4 regions of the Bacillus silvicola genome follow, and region 2 is predicted to be linked to each of the others. Evidence: riboswitches for the same ligand, from Rfam matches in the RefSeq annotation. Region 2 holds a riboswitch; each other region holds the start of a gene.
The links. Region 2 has a riboswitch for thiamine pyrophosphate ahead of tenA (thiaminase II). Riboswitches for the same ligand answer to the same signal wherever they lie in the genome.
Positions count from the first base shown of each region.

Region 1 (5,230 bases), on a different contig from region 2:
TTATTAAAAGAAAGCAATCAAATAAAATATGCAACACAAACAATGGACTATGAAAAGAATGATATAAAATATAAATTATTAATTAAACCAATAAAAGAAAAAGACGGATCAGTAACATATATATATGCGATGGCTTCTTTACAACCTGTAGACGAGGCTGTGCAAATGGTGCAAGATTACTACATTTACATTATTGCATTTGTAGTCATTCTTATTTTTCTAGCTTCGTTCTATTACTCAAAACAAATTGCAAAACCATTATTAAAAATAAATAATACAACGAAGAAAATAGCACATTTGGATTTCACAGAAAAAATTCCGATAACTTCAAAAGATGAAATTGGTGATTTATCGCAAAATATTAATACATTATCTAATAAACTACATTCACATATTGGACAGTTAGAGCAAGATATTGAAAAAGAAAGAAAGTTAGAAAACACAAGGAAAGAATTTATTGCAGGTGTATCGCATGAACTAAAAACGCCGCTTAGTATTATGAAAAGCTGTATTTCCATTTTAAAAGATGGGGTAGCTGAACATAAGAAAGACTACTATTTTCAGGCAATGGAAAAAGAAGTAGACAAGATGGATATACTAATTGTGGATATGCTTGAATTAGCTAAATTCGAGTCTGGCACGTATAACATGAAGATGGATTCTTTCTATATAGATGGAGCGATTGAAGAAATATGTGAACAGCTTTCACCGGAGATAGAGAAAAAAGAACTGAGTGTGCACAAACATATATGTCCAGCAGAAGTCATTGGAAATCAAAATAGAATTGAACAAGTAATTGTGAATTTTATTACGAATGCAATACGTTATACACCAGAAAAAGAAGATATTATTATTTCCACAATAGACGAGACGAATCATATAAAAGTGTGTATCGAAAATAAAGGTACTCACATTGAAGAAGAACAATTAGATAAAATTTGGGATCGTTTTTATCGAGTGGATGCAGCTCGCCAGCGTTCACAAGGTGGAACAGGGCTTGGTCTTGCAATTTCAAAGAATATTTTAGAACTGCATAATGCTGAATATGGGGTGAAGAATACCGAAGATGGTGTGTTATTTTACTTCTATTTACCGAAAAAAGCGTAGACAATATAATCTACGCTTTTTTAATTTATTTTCATATTATCTTTACCTAATCTTTATTTTGGAGCAGTATACTTTGAATAGAAAATGAGGTTATGTAAGGAGTCGATGAACCGTGCATAGCAATTGGCTAAGTATAATGGTATTTATTTTCTTTTGTGCATTTATTGTATTTTTAATTGATATTACGATGTGAAAAAAGAGCGCTCATTAAGCGCTCTTCTTTGCTCTATTCATTTGATAAGCACCGATGCTTTTGAATAAGCGTGGTGAAGTTGTAAATAAAAGAATTAGTAATACAGTACATAGTATGAAAGAGCCGATCATTGTACTGCCGTTTACAATTAATGAATATAAGACAGCTGATTGTCCTTTAGGTGCATATTGACCAAAGAAAATAATACCAGCAATAAAGTGACAGAAATAACGTGCAAAGCTGCCGACAAATGTGGCAAGGATAATGTAAACGAGTGCTTTTTTTCCCTTGTTTTGTTTTGGTTTATCTTTGCGATTACCGAAACTTGAATGCTCTGCATTATTGTTTTCTGAGGCAAGTGTTTTTTGAATTGGACGATAGAATAAACCAGCAAAGCCGATAAAGGCAAAGGCAACGAAGTACTCAATGAATGCTTGCACTGGTGTTAGAATGTAGGCATCACCTACGACAATTTGTAATAGTCCCCAAATTAAGCCACCTAAGAAAGCCATTTTGAAGCCCCAGCGGTATGCAATAATAAAAATAGGAATCATAGCAAATGAGATGGAACCGCCTGTTGGAAGTTTAATTGATAATGGTAAAATGTCGATAATCAAGGCGAAGGCTGCAAGAATAGCAGATTCGATCATCGCTTGTAAATTGGTGTTACGCATGTTGTCTCCCCCTAAATCCAAGTTGCACAAAAAAGAACATTATCATAGGAGGATACGAAATACGTAAATGAAAAAGAGGTATGTATTTCGGACGTTTGCACAATCCCTGCGTTAGCATTAACTAACAGGTTCTAAGGGTCGGAACGAAGTGTTCCCTCTCAGCGATAAGGCTCCCCCTGTGATAACGAGATTCTTTATTTGCTATTTTTTATTGTAAGCGAAATGGATGAGAATGGCAAATGAACCTCGTATGACAATAAGTGAAATATAATTGTATTGAAATGTTAATAAATATGAAGCAAAAAGATATAGTCCAATTGAAATAGAGTATGATATAATTTTTTTGAAAATAATTATCATTCTCTTCTGAGGGGGAAGGTTATGAGCTTAGTAGATATTAAAATTGGTGAGAAAGTGTTAGTAAAAAGTATTCAGTCGTTAGATAATTTACTAAAGAGAAGACTGGCTGCTTTCGGTCTCGCGGAAGGAAGCGAACTTCGCCTGAAACAGAAAGCGATGTTTAAAGGTCCTTGTACATTGGAGTGTCGCGGACAGTTAATTAGTATTCGTCATTGTGACGCGAAAATGATAAAGGTGGAATTAGCGTGAATAAGGTTGCTTTGCTAGGGAATCCAAATACAGGGAAAACATCATTATTTAATGCGCTCACTGGTTCTTATGAATATGTAGGAAATTGGAGCGGTGTAACAGTAGAAAAGAAGGTTGGTAAATTAAAAGATAAGCAAGGAACACTAATTGATTTACCAGGCGTTTATGATTTAAATCCAGTTTCACGTGATGAAGGTGTCGTTACAAACTTTCTACTAACAGACGAATTTCATCATATGTTAAATATAGTGGATTCTTCGCAATTTGAGCGAAATATGCATTTAACATTACAATTACTTGAATTTGGTAAGCCGGTTTCAATTGGTTTAAATATGATTGATGTGGCAAAGCAAAGAGGAATTGTTATTAATGTAAAACGATTATCAGAAATATTAGGTGTAACAGTCGTTCCTGTCGTTGCAAGAAGCGGAAAAGGCTGTGAAGAATTACTTGCTACTCTTCATGAAGAGAAACAAAAAGAGAAAAAGTCATTCATTATTTCATATGGTGTACAATTGGATGAAGGAATCGGAGAGGTAATTGCTCTTTTAGAGACAGCGAATTATGAGCATCCAAGATGGTTAGCCCTTCAATTTTTAAGCAATAACGAAGTAGTAGAAAAAGAAATGAAAGCATTACCAATTTATAAGGAACTTGTAGCCATTCGATCTCGTTTAGAAGGAAAACTTGATTGTACGTTAGAAGAGCACATTTACAAAACTCGTGAAGCGTATATTGAAAAGTTAAAAACAAATGTCATTCAGCATGAGAAAGAAGGAAAAATTCCTTTTTCGGAAAAAATCGATAAGTTAATTACACATAAAATTTTAGGACTTCCAATCTTTTTAGCAGTTATGTTTTTTATTTTTCAGGTTACGTTTACGTGGATTGGTACGCCTTTATCTGATACGCTTGATGGATTTTTTGGCGGACAACTTACTGATTGGGTTACAGCTGGGCTCACAAGTGTTGGGGCTTCTGATTTTATTCAAGCACTCGTTACAGAAGGTATTATTGCCGGTGTTGGTGCGGTATTAGTATTCGTTCCACAAATCTTTGCACTATTCTTTTTCATTTCATTATTAGAAGACTCGGGATATATGGCACGAATTGCAGTTGTTATGGATAGAATTATGGAATTTTTCGGTTTAAACGGAAAAGCGTTCATTCCGATGATTATCGGTTTTGGATGTAACGTTCCGGGGATTATGGCAGCGAGAACGATTGAACAGGAAAAAGAACGTTTACTTACAATCCTTGTAACACCGTTTATGTCTTGTTCAGCACGTTTACCTGTATATGCATTATTTGCGGGAGTGTTCTTCCCTCATAGTCAGGCGACTGTTGTATTTTCTTTATATGTGGCGGGTATAGTTCTTGCCCTATTAGTTACAAAAATTATGTCTCTTACTATTTTAAAAGCGGAAAAATCTATTTTCGTAATTGAATTACCTCCTTACCGTGTGCCGCAAGCGAAAACGTTATGGCTCAGCACGTGGGAGAAAGGTAAAGGATTTGTTCGTAAAGCAGGTACATTCATCTTCGGTGGTTCGGTTGTTATTTGGTTATTAAACTATGCAGGTCCATCAGGATTTGGTGTTGATATGGGAGATAGTTTCTTAGCGATGATTGGTGGATTTATCGCGCCACTATTTGCACCGCTCGGTTTTGGAACTTGGCAAGCTGGGGCATCTCTTTTAACAGGATTTTTAGCAAAAGAAGTTGTTGTTTCTACAATGGCAATTATTTATGCGGTTAAAGAAGATGTGCTAGGAAATGTAATGGGGGCACATTATACTGCTTTATCAGCGTACGCATTTATGTTCTTTGTCTTATTATATGTTCCATGCTTAGCGACAGTAGCTGTTATTAGACGCGAAACAGGATCGATGAAATGGACAATTTTCTCAGTCGCGTATCCATTAGTTGTTGCTTATGTATTAACGTTCATTATATACCAAGTTGGGTCCTTACTCGGATTCTAGAAGGAGATGTATTACGATGATGGTCAATATTATAATTGGAGCTATCATTTTTGGTTATGCAACATATACGCTAGTGAATTTTGTAAAGAGAAGTAAAAAAGGAAAATGCGCAGCATGTTCTTTAAATAAATCATGTCAGTCACAAACTTGTAGTCCTGATATGGAGCAAATTGCTCATAAATAGAAAAAAGCTTTGCGAATTTCGCAAAGCTTTTTTACTTATTTTTTAATTGTAACAAGTTGAGCGGATTCTACACCAACTTTTCCAGGGAACTCTTTACTAGGGTCTTTATCGAATTTTAGTACACCTACAGATTTTTCCTCACCTTTTACATTTCCGTAAGTTGTATCGTCAACTATTGCGAACATATCTGCATATGCGCGGCCACTTCCGATAATTGTGTTGCCTTCATATTTTAATTTTGCTCCATCAAGTGTAGCATTTTCTACTTTATCTTTTGCAAATAATACACCTTGGTCTGCTGTTACAGCTGGTAATTTATCAATTGCTTTTGTGTCGTCATTTTTATCGACTTTTTTCAGTAATTCTTTTTTAACAAACTCTTCACCAGTTTTTTTATCCATTACAAGAACTTTTTTATCTTCAAGTGTTGTAAGTTTCATTTTATACATATCTTTTTCTTTTACTTCTTTTTTGTTTT
Region 1 is NZ_JBNGVC010000012.1:1,709,197-1,714,426, reverse strand. Features, by position in the region: gene ACP6L7_RS20945 (sensor histidine kinase) at 1-1,107, shown strand, start outside; gene thiT (energy-coupled thiamine transporter ThiT) at 1,315-1,974, opposite strand; TPP riboswitch at 2,060-2,161, opposite strand; gene ACP6L7_RS20935 (FeoA family protein) at 2,356-2,583, shown strand; gene feoB (ferrous iron transport protein B) at 2,580-4,568, shown strand; gene ACP6L7_RS20925 (FeoB-associated Cys-rich membrane protein) at 4,585-4,752, shown strand; gene ACP6L7_RS20920 (lipoprotein BA_5634 family protein) at 4,788-5,230, opposite strand, start outside.
Region 1: it holds a riboswitch for thiamine pyrophosphate, as region 2 does, so the genes downstream of both, thiT (energy-coupled thiamine transporter ThiT) here and tenA (thiaminase II) in region 2, are expected to answer to the same signal.

Region 2 (5,230 bases):
GAAAGGTGTAGATATTTCGAACAAAGATATTCTAATCACAAATGGATTTACGGAAGGGTTAGATATTGTACTATCTTCTTTATCGAAAAAATCAGGGCGTGTAATTTGTGAGAATCCAACTCACCATGCTGCACTGAAGCTTTTTCGCTTACATGGACTTGAAGTTCATGGGATTAATATGAATGATGATGGTATTGATACGAATGAAGTAGAACAAAGTTTACGTGAAAAAGATTTTGATTTTGCGTATTTGATTCCTTCTTATCATAATCCAACCGGTATTGTTACGAGTTCAGAGAAAAGAACGGAATTGATGAGATTATTTTCAAAATATAAGATTCCTATTATAGAGGATGGATTTAATGAAGAATTACGTTATTCAGGTTCACATTTAGCGCCATTATTAACTTTTGCAGGGGCCGGTAATAATGTGATTTATATTAGTAGCTTTTCAAAGGTACTTTTCCCTGGTTTACGTGTAGGTTGGATCATTGCAGATAAAGAACTGATACATTATTTAGAAAGTGTAAAAAGGGCAAGAACGATTCATACATCTACGTTAGATCAAGCTGTACTGTTTCAATATTTACATGAAGGATATTTTGAAAAATATTTAAAAAAAGCAAGATCTGTTTATAAGAAAAAATATGAGTTAGCTGTTGAGGCATGTAATCAGTACATTCCGTTTAAAAGAATGACTGGAGATGGTGGACTTCATTTATTTATAGAGTTAGAAGAAAAAATTAATGCCCGCACACTTTTACAAAAGTGTTATGAGAAAGGTGTAACGTTTTCTCCTGGAAATGTTTTTTATTCTGATGGAGGGGGAGCGAATACCTTCCGATTAGGCTTTTCACGTTTGAAAGAAAAGGAAATAGTTAGCGGGATTCAAATAATTGGTGATACATTAAAAAATGAAATTTGGAGATGAGAAGATGAGAATTGGCGTTATTATGGGAGGAGTATCCTCTGAAAAACAAGTATCAATTATGACTGGAAATGAAATGATTGCACATTTAAATAAGAGTAAGTATGAAATAGTTCCAATTACGTTAAATGAAAAAATGGATTTAATTGAAAAAGCGAAAGACATTGATTTTGCATTGCTAGCATTACACGGAAAATACGGAGAAGATGGTACTGTTCAAGGGACGCTTGAAAGTTTAGGTATTCCTTATAGTGGTAGCAATATGTTATCTAGCGGTATATGTATGGACAAAAATCTTTCAAAAAAGATTTTACGTTATGAAGGAGTAGAAACACCCGATTGGATTGAACTTACAAAAATGGAGGATCTAAACCTTGAAGAGTTAGAGAAGTTAGGATTTCCGTTAGTAGTAAAACCTAACTCTGGCGGCTCCAGTGTTGGAGTAAAGATTGTCAAGGATAAAAATGAATTGATTTCAATGCTGGAAACTGTATTCGAATGGGATTCAGAAGTAGTAATTGAGAAGTATATAAAGGGTGAGGAGATTACATGTTCCATTTTTGATGGAAAACAGTTACCTATCATCTCGATTCGACATGCTGCTGAGTTCTTTGACTACAATGCAAAATATGATGATGCTAGTACAGTTGAAGAAGTTATAGAACTTCCAGCTGAAGTACAGGAACGTGTAAATAAAGCGTCACTGGCTTGTTATAAAGCATTAAAATGTAGTGTTTATGCAAGGGTTGATATGATGGTGAAGGACGGAATTCCATATGTAATGGAGGTTAACACATTACCAGGGATGACACAATCAAGTTTACTGCCAAAAAGTGCAGAGGCTGCGGGAATTAAATATAGTGAACTATTAGATATGATTATACAAACTTCATTACACGTTAGGAAAAATGAAGGTTTTTAATTTTGACACTTTTATAGATTGTGCTATGATGAATACGAAAATAAAATATTTATCCACTAGGGGGGCCTTTTATAGGCTGAGATCAAATGAAATTTTGAGACTCTTAGTACCTGATCTGGTTAATGCCAGCGTAGGGAAGTGGGAAAGACATTGTTATTTAATGAATAAATACTGTCAATTTCACTTTCTTTACGCCTGTAAAGAAAGTTTTTTTATTTTACAGCTTTAATAAATGGGATAAATACTTATATTTTATAAATTATTGGAGGGATTTAAATGACTTTTTCACAATCATTACGTAAAGAAGTAGATTCAATTTGGGAAGCAAGTTTTAATCATCCTTTTGTAAAAAAACTTGGTGAAGGTACGTTAGATTTAGCAAGTTTCCGTTATTACGTACTTCAAGATTCATATTATTTAAGTCATTTTGCTAGAGTACAAACTTTAGGAGCTGCAAAGGCTCTTGAATTAGAAACGACAGCTCGTATGGCGCACCATGCTCAAAATACATATGAAGCAGAATTATCATTACACGAGAATTTTGCTAAAAAATTAGGCGTTACGAAAGAAGAAAAAGATAATTTCCTACCTGCACCAACTGCATATGCGTATACTTCACATATGTATCGTGCTGCGTATGAAGGTCATTTAGGGGATATTATTGCAGCTATTTTACCTTGTTATTGGCTATATTATGAAATTGGTGAACGTTTAAAAGAGTGTCAGCCAGAAGAGCCAATTTATAAAGAGTGGATTTCTGCTTATGGATCAGATTGGTTCCGTACATTAGTAGAAGAGCAAATCACACGATTAGATACTATCGCTGAAAAAGTAACAGAGGCAGACCGTGAACGTATGAGACAACATTTTATTATTAGTAGTCAATATGAATATTCATTTTGGGAAATGGCATATACACTAGAAAAATGGCCAGTGAATGAAGAAGTTAAAGGTGTTATTTCATAAAGAGTATAGAAAAGGTATCGCTATATGAAGAGGCGATACCTTTTCTTATGTTTTATTTATGTAAATATTTTGTGAATTATAGATATAAAACAAAATAATCTATTATAATGATTTTATAATATAAAAAATAACATAAGGAGGTAGTTATATGTTTAAGGGTAACTTTTTATTAATTCAGTTTTATAATGTATTATTTAAATAATTTGATTTATTTATTCCTGAAATATGCTTGGTTTAAATTTGATTCGTTTATGCTTAAAAATATTGGTGAATTTTCTAGTATTATTCATGATTAATATTAATTAAGGGAGGAAGTATTACTAATATGGAAAAATTACGGTTATTAACATTTAAAAATATAGTAGAACCCCTCTATAATGAGAAAGTATCGTATATTTACTTTCCTATTGAATGGCTTGAGATTGTAGAGATACATTATAGAACATTTTTATTAACGAGTAAGTTAAAACTTGTAAATGAAAGATTGTATGATATGTTTTCTGATATATTATTCATTCAGCATAATCCATATATATTAAAGGAAGATACACCTTGGATTGTAGCAAAAGAACCAATGAGACAAGAACAGTTAGACTATATTTTTCAAAGTTGGTATGAAGTTATTCATGATTGGAAACCGAATAAATTAATAGATCAACCACATTTAGAATGGCAGTATGATTTAATTAGTAATTTACCAGTATTACATGATAAAAAAACGTTTCCTAAATGGGTACCAGCTCTTGTTACACATATCTTTTGCGAACAGCCTTTACGTATGAAAAATAAGAATGATGAAGAAGTATATTTTTCACCACTGCGATCCCAACATGTTTCTGAAGCGATGTCTGAGCCAATTAAGGATGAAGAAACACAGGATTATTTCGCTTATGTATATCGGTTTGAATACATAACTCGTGGAGGTGAAAATAGTCCACTATTAAAAGTATCAGTCGGAATTAGACGGTTTTATCAGCAATATAACCATAAAGATATTTCTATACTTTTAGGGCGAAAGCGAAGCCAAATACTTATTTCAACTCCTGAATTTGAATCAAATAAGAAAAAGCAAAGATTTGTAAAATTAAAAGTGCAACAAGCTGAAAAAGGAATAAAGTGGATTAAGCGTTTCAGAAATTTAAAAGATGAGTATAGGATAGGGGGAGAAGTTAAATTAGAACACATTCTCCAATGTCCAAAAGAGTATATTAGAGGAACAAATAAAAGAGTGCTTCTTCCATATAACGAAAACATATATAAAGTTCAAGGGACAAAAATAAAACTTGGTATAAAAGTAAGAGAAAAAAAGGAGCTTTTAAATGAATTCCAACTGACCTTCCCATATTTCACATTAATTCCAGAATGTGAAAGTGTATTAACGAATAATGAGAATGAGTTATTACCTTTAATTACCCCAAAGGAATTAGATTCAATTACGTTAGAAGTATGGTCAGATGATATAGTAATAGAGATAGAGCAAGCGTTATTAGATAGCAAAATAGTTTTAGCGCAAAATGGAGATTCCTCCTATGTATTAAATGCGGATTATCCGGTGTTGTTAAAAATAGTAAGATATAACATTGAAAAAGTATTACAAAATCCATATAGAATGCAATATAGCCATAAAAATAAAAAGGAACTTGTAGACGATGTTGTAAAAGCGGTACATGCTACAGCAGGAGAGCAAAATGGAATGAAACTAGCATTAATTGCACTAAAAACTTTTAATGGCCGTGAAAAAATTAATCCAAAGCAAATTATTAGGGAAGGATTCGTTCGAACGCAACGTATTTCAGCTTTTATTAATTTATTTATTGGACAAAGTGTATCTAAAAAAGAAATTATTACCGCTATTCTTAGTTTGTTAGAACAAAAGGGGTTCTTGAAGCGTAGTTGGAATAAGATAAAATTACCAGGTATAATTGTAAATTTATCAGTTGAAAAAATGTCTAAATATGATTTCTTACCTATTTTTTCAAAAATAAATGGGAGAGAAATATTATATAAATTATATGGTCAAGAAGAATGGGGTACAATTGATCATACTTTATTAAATATAGGTAATAATAAAGTGTTTTTACCACAACCATCAAAAAGGAATGATATAGGAGCCCACTTTAAACAATTTCTGTCAGAGACATTAGTTGAAATTTTACAAGATGCACATAAACAAAACAAAGAAGTTTATTTTGTTGTAGATGCAAATATGAGGAAACATTGGATAGAAGATTTGCGAAATAAAAGCGTTAACATTGAGGTTTCACCTGAAATAATCTCAAATTTTAAAGAGGATATAAAAATAATTAGAATTAATACTAACTCAGATGTACCGAATTATATTGTTAGAGACCAAAAGTATGTTATGGATGAAACGAGATTATTTGTAGATCAACTGGGAATTTACTATAGTACGG
Region 2 is NZ_JBNGVC010000002.1:332,925-338,154, forward strand. Features, by position in the region: gene pdxR (MocR-like pyridoxine biosynthesis transcription factor PdxR) at 1-931, shown strand, start outside; gene ACP6L7_RS08825 (D-alanine--D-alanine ligase) at 936-1,850, shown strand; TPP riboswitch at 1,899-2,004, shown strand; gene tenA (thiaminase II) at 2,127-2,816, shown strand; gene ACP6L7_RS08835 (RNaseH domain-containing protein) at 3,142-5,230, shown strand, end outside.

Region 3 (5,230 bases), on a different contig from region 2:
CAATAATAATAGATAAAAATACAGTGTTCGTATTATAAATGATTAAACAACAGATTAAACCAAAAAAGGACAGGTATTCAATAATGAGAGGTATATTGCGTGGCATAGAATTTACCTAACTAAATATGGCAGTGGGTTCACTGCATTTGTTTTTTCAAAATTCCATTCCCCATTATGTAATTCAAAATGGAGATGTTGCCCGTATGAATGACCTGTATTTCCCATATGACCGACTAATTGTCCAGCTTGCACTTGATCCCCAACTTGTACAGCACGATCCTTCATATGAGCATAAACTGTTGTATATAATTTTCCATTTATTTGATGGGCGACGAACACGACATTGCCGTAGCTAGCCGAATAATAAGATTTCACAACTTTACCTGTAGCAGCAGCTTGAATAGAGATGTTGCCTTGTGCTGCAATATCTATACCATAATGCATTTGTTCCCAGCGCATATCAAAAGTTGAGCTAATTCTTCCTTGAGTTGGAAATTTGAAAACAGCTGGAATTGATGAAGGTTGAGCTGTTTTAGTTTGTGATTGATTTTGATGTTGCACTACATAGTGTTTTGCTACATATCCGTATCCTGTGCCAAAACGAATTTTATACCAAGTACCTACCGTTTCTACTACTTGTACTTGTGTACCATTTTGTAATGAACCAAGTAGAGTGCTACTTGTACTAGCGTTGCTACGTACATTTAATTTTGGTGTTGCAACAGTATAAGAAGGAGAACCTTGTACAGTTACACCTTTTACTAGAGGTGTGGATCCATTAGATACAAATGTTTTTTGTACGTATCCAATTTGACCATTATGTAATATTTTGTACCAATCCCCTTGTTCACCTTGAATGGTAATGAATTGACCATTTGGTAATATATCTAGAATAGAAGACTCTGTATTAGGTTCAGAACGAACGTTTAATGCGTTTGCATTTACGATATATTGATTCTTTGATTGAACATTTTTTTTGAATAGAATTGCATCTTTTTTCATATAGCCTGTTTTGTTGTTAACAGATACTTTATACCAATCTTGAGTTGTCTCAAGAATAGTAACCGGGCTATTAAATCGAATATTATCAATTATTGCACTGTCTGCATTGTTATTTTGATGTAGTGCAACGTTGTCAATTTTTACATATCCAGTTTTTACTTTAGATGGTTGCTTAGCAGCCGCTGTTTGTATACCGGATTCTCCCATAGAAGGAAGTAAAGAAACAATTGCTATAGTAGTTGCTGTTAAAGCTGTAGCTTTCATATTCATGTAATAAAGACCTCCTCTAGTTGTATAGTTGTATTTTTATTATAGTATAAAGATATAATATATTGGTCGTATTCACATAAATGTAATATGAAATCAATAAAAATAATGTTAGAAGAGAGGTTCGTATATAAATATTGTATATATCATTTGCGGGGGCGCATTTATATTTGTTCAACATGTTAAGATTTAATTCGCAATTAAGAAAATTAAAACAGTTGATGATGTCTTATTACGGTGTTATACTGACAGTGATAATTTTATAGTTTGCTAGGAGAGCTGGTGTTGCCAGCTGAGAGTGGGCCGTAAGCCTTTGATCCTTTTCATTACCTGATCTAGATTATGCTAGCGTAGGGAAGCAATTCGGACACTAACAATGAGTCCCCGTTTCTTTGCGTATAGAAACGGGGCTTTTTTATTTGAAAAATTCATATTGAAACCACTAGGGGTGCTTGATGTGCTGAGAGAGGAATAATCCTTAACCCTTACAGACCTGATCTAGGTAATACTAGCGAAGGGAAGTGGAACAACGAATAAATGTATAATTTTATTTGCTGTAACCACTTCTTATATATAGAAGTGGTTTTTTATTTAGGTACATATATTGAAAGGGGAAATAGAAATGAAATTTTGCGATAGATTATTAGAAACTGTGCAACCTGTTTGGGAGAAAAGTCATAATCATCCGTTTGTAGTAGGTATGGGGGATGGCACGTTAGAAAAAGATAAATTTCAGTATTATATTATTCAAGACTATTTATATTTGTTAGATTATGCAAAGTTATATGCGATTGGTGTTGTAAAAGCAACGAATCCACAAGTTATGGCAAAGTTTGCAGAGCAAATAGATGGTATTTTAAATGGTGAAATGACGATCCATAAACAATATGCAAAAAGACTTGGTATTTCTGTACAAGAGATGGAATCTGCGAAACCATCTGCTAAAAATTTAGCTTATACAAATTATATGATGTCTGTATCTCAAAATGGCACACTTGCGGAATTAATAGCAGCACTTCTACCATGTATGTGGAGTTATTGGGAGATTGGAAAGCGTTTAAATGATATTCCTGGAGCAAGAGATCATGAGTTTTTTGGTGAGTGGATTCAAGGATATAGCTCTGAAGAATACGGCGACCTTTGTATTTGGTTAATAGACTTATTAAATGAAATGGCGGTTGGAAAGTCTGAGAAAGAACTAGACCGATTAGAGGAGATTTTCTTATATTCCAGTCGATTTGAATATTTATTCTGGGATATGTCCTATCGTAAGGAGATGTGGGGATTTGAGGAGCAAGAACATACTACAGTTTCATAATGTTTCTTTTCATTATGATGAGAAACCAATCATCAATGAATTAAATGCTTCTATACAAGATAAAGAGTTTGTAAGTATTATCGGACCGAGTGGATGTGGGAAAAGTACTTTATTTCGCCTTATTACAGGATTAGAAGAGGCAAGTACTGGACAGATAGAGCTGATAGAAACAAAGAGTCATCCTGTAGGGTATATGCCTCAAAAAGATATGCTCTTACCGTGGAGGACGATTATTGAGAATGCTGCTCTGCCGCTAGAGTGTCAAGGTGTGCAGAAGAAAGAAGCACAAGTAAAAGCGAAAGAACTGTTACATAAATTTGGGTTACAAGGATACGAGGCGAAATATCCGAAAGATTTATCTGGTGGTATGAGACAACGTGTATCTTTTATCCGAACTTTATTAACGGGCGGGGAGATATTATTGTTAGATGAACCGTTTAGCGCATTGGACGCTTTAACGAAGGCATCTTTGCAAGAATGGTTGTTTGAACAATGGAAAGAGTGGGAAAAAACAATTTTATTTATCACTCATGATGTTGAAGAAGCGTTGTTTCTTTCTAATCGAATTTTGGTTGTAGAAAATCAACCGATAGCAACTTTAACTGAGCGAATTGTGCCGCTTGAGCGTAACCGAACACGAAAGGATTTATATAAGCCTGAAGTATTGGCGCTTAAAGATGAGCTCCTTAGTATGTTACAAAGGCAGGTACTTGTATGATGAACCGTTTGAAAGAATTAGTTCCTGCTCTTACACTTTCTAGTATTTTACTCGTTATGTGGGAAGTAGGGGCAAGAATTGTAGATGAGATGTACATTTTACCGCCACCATCTGCAATTGTAATGAAGATATGGAAACTAAAAGACATATTATTTACGGTTCATTTACCGGCAACGTTATACGTCGTTTTAATAGGTGTTGCTATTTCTATCGTATTAGGTGTGGGGCTAGCAATGTTAATGAATGCGAGTACGTGGATGGAAAGAGCATTTTACCCATTATTAGTAGCTTCGCAAACCATCCCGATTACAGCACTTGCGCCCCTATTTGTTTTATGGTTTGGATATACGATCTGGAGTAAGGTTGTTGTCACAGTTTTAATTACGTTTTTCCCAATTGCGGTCAATACGTATGATGGACTGCGTAGTACGAAGAAAGAGTGGGAGGAGCTCTTAGTTACGTATGGTGCAACGAAAAAAGATATTTTTCTAAAGCTAAAGTTGCCATCTGCTCTTCCTTACTTTTTCTCAGCGTTAAAAATTGCAGTTCCGCTTAGTGTGATCGGGGCGGCAATTGGAGAATGGCTCGGTGCACAAGCTGGGCTTGGATATTTCAGTAAAAGAATGATGACGCAGTTAGACGGAGCTGGTGTATTTGCACCCATTGTATTGTTATCATTATTAGCTATTTTCTTCGTCATACTTATTTCCATATTAGAAAAGAAATTTATTAGTTGGAGGAAACATTCATGAAATTATTAAAACGCATCTTTGTGTTTACATTATTAGTTGCAATGATTGCAGGATGTTCGAGTAATTCAGCATCAGATAAGAATAAAACAGAAAAAGAAATAACAGTAATGCTTGATTGGTACCCGAATGCGGTACATAGCTTTATTTATACGGCAATTGAAAAAGGATACTTTAAAGAAGAAGGAGTAAAGGTGAATATTAAATTCCCTTCTAATCCGACTGATCCATTAACGTTAGCTGCTGCAGGGAAAGTGACAGTTGGTCTGTATTATCAGCCAGATGTTGTCATGGCCAGAGCAAATGAACAAATTCCAGTAAAATCAATTGGAGCTGTCGTACGTTCGCCGTTAAATCATGTTGTATCGCTGAAATCAGCAGGTATTAAGTCACCTAAAGACTTAGAAGGAAAAACAGTTGGATATTCTGGAACCCCTTTAAGTGAAGCATATTTAAAAACGATGGTAAAAGAAGATGGTGGTAATCCAGATACAGTAAAAGTAGTCGATGTTGGATTTGATTTAGTACCAGCGTTAATTACGAAAAAAGTAGATGCTGTAACAGGAGCATACATTAACCATGAAGTACCTGTTATGCGTCATGAGGGCCATGAACCAGCATACTTTAATCCAGCTGATTACGGAGTACCGAACTATCATGAGCTTGTGTTTGTAACGGGTGATAAAACGTTGAAAAAAGATAAAGAAGCATTGCAAGCCTTTTTACGTGGGGCACAAAAAGGGTATGACTTTATGAAGAAAAACCCTGATGAAGCATTAAATATTTTATTAGATCATCAAGAAAAAGAAAACTTCCCGCTTGTACCAGAAGTTGAAAAAGAAAGTATGAAAATTTTATTAGAGAAGATGGAAACGAAAGATGAGCCATTCTTATCGGATTCAAAAGAGTCATGGGAGAAACAAAACAAATGGTTGAAAGACAAAGGAATGACGAAAGAAATCGTTCCAGCCGATGAATTATTTGAAAACATTTTAAAGTAGGCGAATGAATATGAAAAATGAGCTCCATGTAATCTCAAATGGCCATATGCCATTCGAAGAGTTAGTGAATGTAGCGATGCAAATTGAGAGTGAGATTGATTATTTGCATATTCGTGAGCGTGAGAAAAGTACGAAGGAATTGTATGAAGGTGTGGAAAGTCTTTTGGGGAAAGGC
Region 3 is NZ_JBNGVC010000013.1:401,977-407,206, reverse strand. Features, by position in the region: gene ACP6L7_RS24260 (hypothetical protein) at 1-106, opposite strand, end outside; gene ACP6L7_RS24255 (SH3 domain-containing protein) at 112-1,272, opposite strand; TPP riboswitch at 1,532-1,643, shown strand; TPP riboswitch at 1,704-1,806, shown strand; gene tenA (thiaminase II) at 1,892-2,587, shown strand; gene ACP6L7_RS24245 (ABC transporter ATP-binding protein) at 2,556-3,305, shown strand; gene ACP6L7_RS24240 (ABC transporter permease) at 3,305-4,057, shown strand; gene ACP6L7_RS24235 (ABC transporter substrate-binding protein) at 4,054-5,055, shown strand; gene tenI (thiazole tautomerase TenI) at 5,066-5,230, shown strand, end outside.
Region 3: it holds a riboswitch for thiamine pyrophosphate, as region 2 does, so the genes downstream of both, tenA (thiaminase II) here and tenA (thiaminase II) in region 2, are expected to answer to the same signal.

Region 4 (5,230 bases), on a different contig from region 2:
TACGTAAATGAAGATGTGAAAGATAAGGCACGAGTGAAGTTGGCAGAATGGTTTGATTCGGAGATAGACACATCATTTATCGATCAAAAATTAGATCAATAGGTGAGAACTGTCATATGGTGACAGGGCGAACGTAAGCGAGGAAGTGCATTATGCCATCAGGAAAAACGCATACGAAAATAAACTTAATATCTCTTCCAGTTGTTTTGTTTATGCTCTTTTCGTATGGATTAACAAATTTTGATTTTTTATTAACTTTTGCAATTGGCTTTTTAGTAGGTACTTCATTTTTAACACCGGATTTAGATACGTATAGTAATGCGTATAATAAATGGGGATTCCTCCGCATTTTTTGGTATCCATATAGGAGCGTAATGCCCCATCGTTCCTTCTTCACACATACGATTATAATTGGTGATATTATTCGTATTGCATACATGTTAATCGTGTTTTCTCCGTTTTTATTCCTATTAAATGTAATCGCATTCGATGGAAATTTAATAGAAATTGCGAAGAAACATGAGGTTGAAATTGTAACGTTCGTAATGGGCATTGTAGTGGCGAGTACGCTCCACATTATAGCGGATAAAGTGAACACACGCCGAAAGAAAATGATGAGAAAAAAGAAGAAACGAAGAAGATAAAGAAACCGTCCCAAAAGGTATTTTGGGACGGTTTCTTCTTATTAATAGGTAGGTTATGCTTGTCGCATCGCCGATAAAATTTCATTTACCACCATGCGACAGTTTCTTTTTAATCAAACGTTTGTTTAAAGTTAAGCTTTCAGTACTTTAATACCTTTTACGATGTTCCAAATGAAGTAGTATAAGCTAATGATTCCGCAAATACATAAGACAATCATTGCGCCAATTCCAAGTGTTACATCTGCCTGATCAGATCCGATGCCCATAATTCCTAAAATAGTTAAGCCAATGAATGTAGCGATACTTGGGATAATGTGTGTCCATAGCGCACGTTTTGCATGTGGTTTTGTTTCAGCATCGCCCACAATCCACACGATAATTGGGAATAAGATAGGGGCAAATAGTACACTAAAGTATGATAAAGCAGCTAGTATTTTGTTTCCGTTCATATATATCACCTCATAAATAATGTCCGTTGTTATACTATTATTATGCAATAATTTTTGCAAGCTTACTATCGATGAACATTACAAGAACGTGACGATTTTGTAAGATTTTCGCATTAAATAATATAATTTTCAAAAAAATCTTTTTTAATGGAAAATGATGTGATAAAGTATAAATGGAAATAGATGAAAACGTTTTCTCAAACGTTTTTTATTTTTAGACTTAAAGGTATGATGACCTGATAGTCTATTGATGGGGTTATGTTTATTTAAAAGGGGATTATTGAGGGGGAGAGAACAATGAACACATGGACACAAGTTTATGATCCGTTCGGGAACATTTGGATTTCTGCAGCGGTCGCACTTATTCCGATTATCTTTTTTTTCTTAGCTTTAGCAGTTTTCCGCATGAAGGGGTATGTGGCAGGATTTATTACAGTTGTACTTACAATTTTGGTGGCTTTATTTGCATATAAAATGCCATTCACAATGGCAATGGCAGCGACGGGATACGGTTTCTTATACGGATTATGGCCAATTGCGTGGATTATTATTATGTCAGTATTTTTATATAAAATTTCCGTGAAAACAGGTCAATTTGATGTTATTCGTGCATCTGTATTATCAATTACGAATGACCATCGTTTACTTGTTATTTTAATCGGTTTTTCATTTGGAGCATTTTTAGAAGGGGCAGCAGGATTTGGTGCACCAGTAGCGATTACGGCAGCACTTCTTGCAGGTCTTGGCTTAAATCCTTTATATGCGGCTGGTCTTTGTTTAATCGCAAATACTGCACCAGTAGCATTCGGAGCGATGGGAATTCCGATTACAGTAGCTGGACAAGTAACTGGTATTGATCCGCATAAAATCGGGCAAATGGCTGGACATCAATTACCGTTCTTATCATTATTTGTTCCGTTCTTTATCGTATTTTTAATGGATGGATTTAAAGGGGTAAGACAAACATGGCCTGCTCTATTTGTAGCGGGTAGTTCATTTGCAATTACACAGTTTATTACAGCGACATTTTTAGGACCAGAACTTCCTGATATTACGTCAGCACTTGTAAGTTTAGTGAGTTTATCTCTATTCTTAAAAGTTTGGCAGCCGAAAGAAATTTATCAATCTAAAGAAGCGAATAGTGAAGTAGCTGCGGCGACGACGGTGACATCTATGCCGAAACTAACAGTAGGAAAAGTCGTAAAAGCATGGTCTCCGTTCATTATTTTGACTGTGATGGTAGTCATTTGGAGCCAAAGTTTCTTTAAAGCGTTATTTGCTCCGGGCGGTGCTTTAGAAAGTCTTGTGTTTAAGTTTGAAGTTCCGGGCTTGCACAATTTAGTAATGAAAGCAGAGCCAATTGTAAATAAACCAACGCCGTATGGAGCAATCTTGAAATTAGATATTTTATCAGCGACGGGAACAGCAATTTTAATTGCTTGTATCATTTCTATCTTTATTTTGAAAATGAGTGCAAAAGATGCAGTAGTAACATTTAAAGAAACGTTAAACGAACTGAAGATGCCAATTCTATCTATCGGATTCGTATTAGGATTCGCATTTATCGCAAACTATTCTGGTCTATCTTCTACATTAGCGTTAGCACTTGCTGGAACTGGCGGACTATTCCCGTTCTTCTCACCATTCTTAGGTTGGATTGGGGTATTCTTAACAGGGTCTGATACGTCAGCGAATGCACTGTTCTCGAATTTACAAGCGATTACAGCGCAGCAAGTCGGTGTATCTGAAGTACTTCTCGTTGCAGCAAATACAACGGGCGGTGTAACAGGAAAAATGATTTCTCCGCAATCGATTGCAATTGCTTGTGCGGCAGTTGGACTTGCTGGAAAAGAATCAGATTTATTCCGCTTTACAGTGAAGCATAGTTTGTTCTTCGTAATTATTGTTGGTATTATGACGTATGTTCAAGCATATTATTTAACGTGGATGATTCCATAAAGTGAAACTTTAATCAGTGGGGGTTTTGTTCATCCCCCACTGATTATTAGTTGAACCAATCGGGCTTTTACGGGCAGTTGATCCCCACCTAACTTCTTTGCTTCCGCTGAATTTTGAGGTGGGGTCTTACGGCCCGTTAATGCGGGATAAACAACAAAAGAAATAAACTTTGCATTTTTCAGATTATCGTGTATGATGGGAAAGTATTGAAAATTAAATCAGTGATAAACTAGGGGTGCCTAACGTATGCGTAGGCTGAGAGAGAAGCGCGTGATCTTCTTAACCCTTTGGACCTGATCTGGCTCGTACCAGCGTAGGGAAGTTAACGGCTTTACATAATGATGTCTTTTATGAGCCAGGTCCTTATTTTTTTATGGACCTGGCTCTTTTTATTTTGGCATACGCTGGCCATATCTCGTCCTTGTCACGTACAGGGGGGCAACATAAGTTATGAAACAATCTGTTTCAGTTGAGCAAATTGAATTGAAATCGAGTTTACCAGGAAGTAAGAAAGTATATGTGGATGGACCACGCGAAGGTATGAAAGTGCCGATGCGTGAGATTGAACAAAGCGATACAAACGGCGTTCCGAATCCGCCGATTCGTGTGTATGATACGAGCGGTCCTTATACAGATCCTGCGTATAAAGTGGAGCTGGAAAAGGGGTTGCAGGCGCCACGCCACTCTTGGATACTGGAGCGTAGTGATGTAGAAGCATACGAAGGGCGCGAAGTGAAACCGGAGGATGACGGTGTAAAGGTGGCTTCGAAACATACACCTGTTTTCCCGCAAATGGATCGCAAACCGCTTAAAGCGAAGCAAGGTGCAAATGTTACGCAAATGCACTATGCGCGTAATGGCATCATTACGTCTGAGATGGAATATGTCGCGATTCGTGAAGGAGTAGAGCCTGAGTTTGTTCGTAAGGAAATCGCGGAAGGTCGCGCTATTTTACCAGCGAATATTAACCATCCAGAAGCAGAACCGATGATTATCGGACGTAACTTCCACGTGAAGGTCAATGCAAATATCGGAAACTCTGCTGTATCGTCTTCTATTGCAGAAGAAGTAGAGAAGATGACATGGGCAACGCGCTGGGGGGCAGATACGATTATGGATTTATCTACAGGTAAAAACATTCATACGACGCGTGAGTGGATTATTCGTAATGCACCTGTACCAGTTGGCACAGTGCCGATTTATCAAGCGCTTGAAAAAGTAAATGGAATTGCAGAAGATTTAACGTGGGAAGTGTATCGTGATACGTTAATTGAGCAGGCGGAGCAAGGCGTTGATTACTTTACGATTCACGCTGGCGTATTACTTCGTTACATTCCGATTACTGCAAAGCGTACGACAGGTATTGTTTCGCGTGGTGGTTCGATTATGGCGCAGTGGTGTTTATTCCATCATAAAGAAAACTTCCTATATACTCATTTTGAAGAGATTTGTGAAATTATGAAGCAGTACGATGTTTCGTTCTCTCTTGGAGATGGATTACGTCCAGGTTCGATTGCAGATGCAAATGACGAAGCACAATTCTCTGAGCTTGAAACGCTTGGTGAATTGACGAAAATTGCTTGGAAACATGATGTGCAAGTGATGATTGAAGGACCTGGGCATGTGCCGATGCATTTAATTAAAGAGAATATGGAGAAAGAACTTGATATTTGTCAGGGCGCGCCGTTCTATACACTTGGGCCGTTAACGACAGATATCGCACCAGGTTATGACCATATTACATCAGCAATTGGAGCTGCGATGATTGGTTGGTTTGGAACGGCGATGCTTTGTTATGTAACGCCGAAAGAACATTTAGGATTGCCGAATAAGGATGATGTCCGCGAGGGTGTTATTACGTACAAAATTGCAGCACATGCGGCTGATCTTGCGAAAGGGCACAAAACGGCTCATCAGCGTGATGATGCACTTTCAAAAGCTCGTTTTGAATTCCGTTGGCGCGATCAATTTAATTTATCTTTAGATCCTGAACGTGCGATGGAATATCACGATGAAACATTGCCAGCAGAAGGCGCGAAAACGGCTCATTTCTGTTCAATGTGTGGACCGAAGTTTTGTAGTATGAGAATTTCACATGATATTCGTGAATATGCGAAAGAAAATGATTTAGAAACGACAGAAGCAATTGAAAAAGGGATGAAAGCGAAAGCGAAAGAA
Region 4 is NZ_JBNGVC010000013.1:1,500,099-1,505,328, forward strand. Features, by position in the region: gene ACP6L7_RS29805 (YkvA family protein) at 1-102, shown strand, start outside; gene ACP6L7_RS29810 (metal-binding protein) at 153-644, shown strand; gene ACP6L7_RS29815 (magnetosome magnetite crystal formation protein family) at 776-1,093, opposite strand; gene lldP (L-lactate permease) at 1,391-3,052, shown strand; TPP riboswitch at 3,274-3,389, shown strand; gene thiC (phosphomethylpyrimidine synthase ThiC) at 3,503-5,230, shown strand, end outside.
Region 4: it holds a riboswitch for thiamine pyrophosphate, as region 2 does, so the genes downstream of both, thiC (phosphomethylpyrimidine synthase ThiC) here and tenA (thiaminase II) in region 2, are expected to answer to the same signal.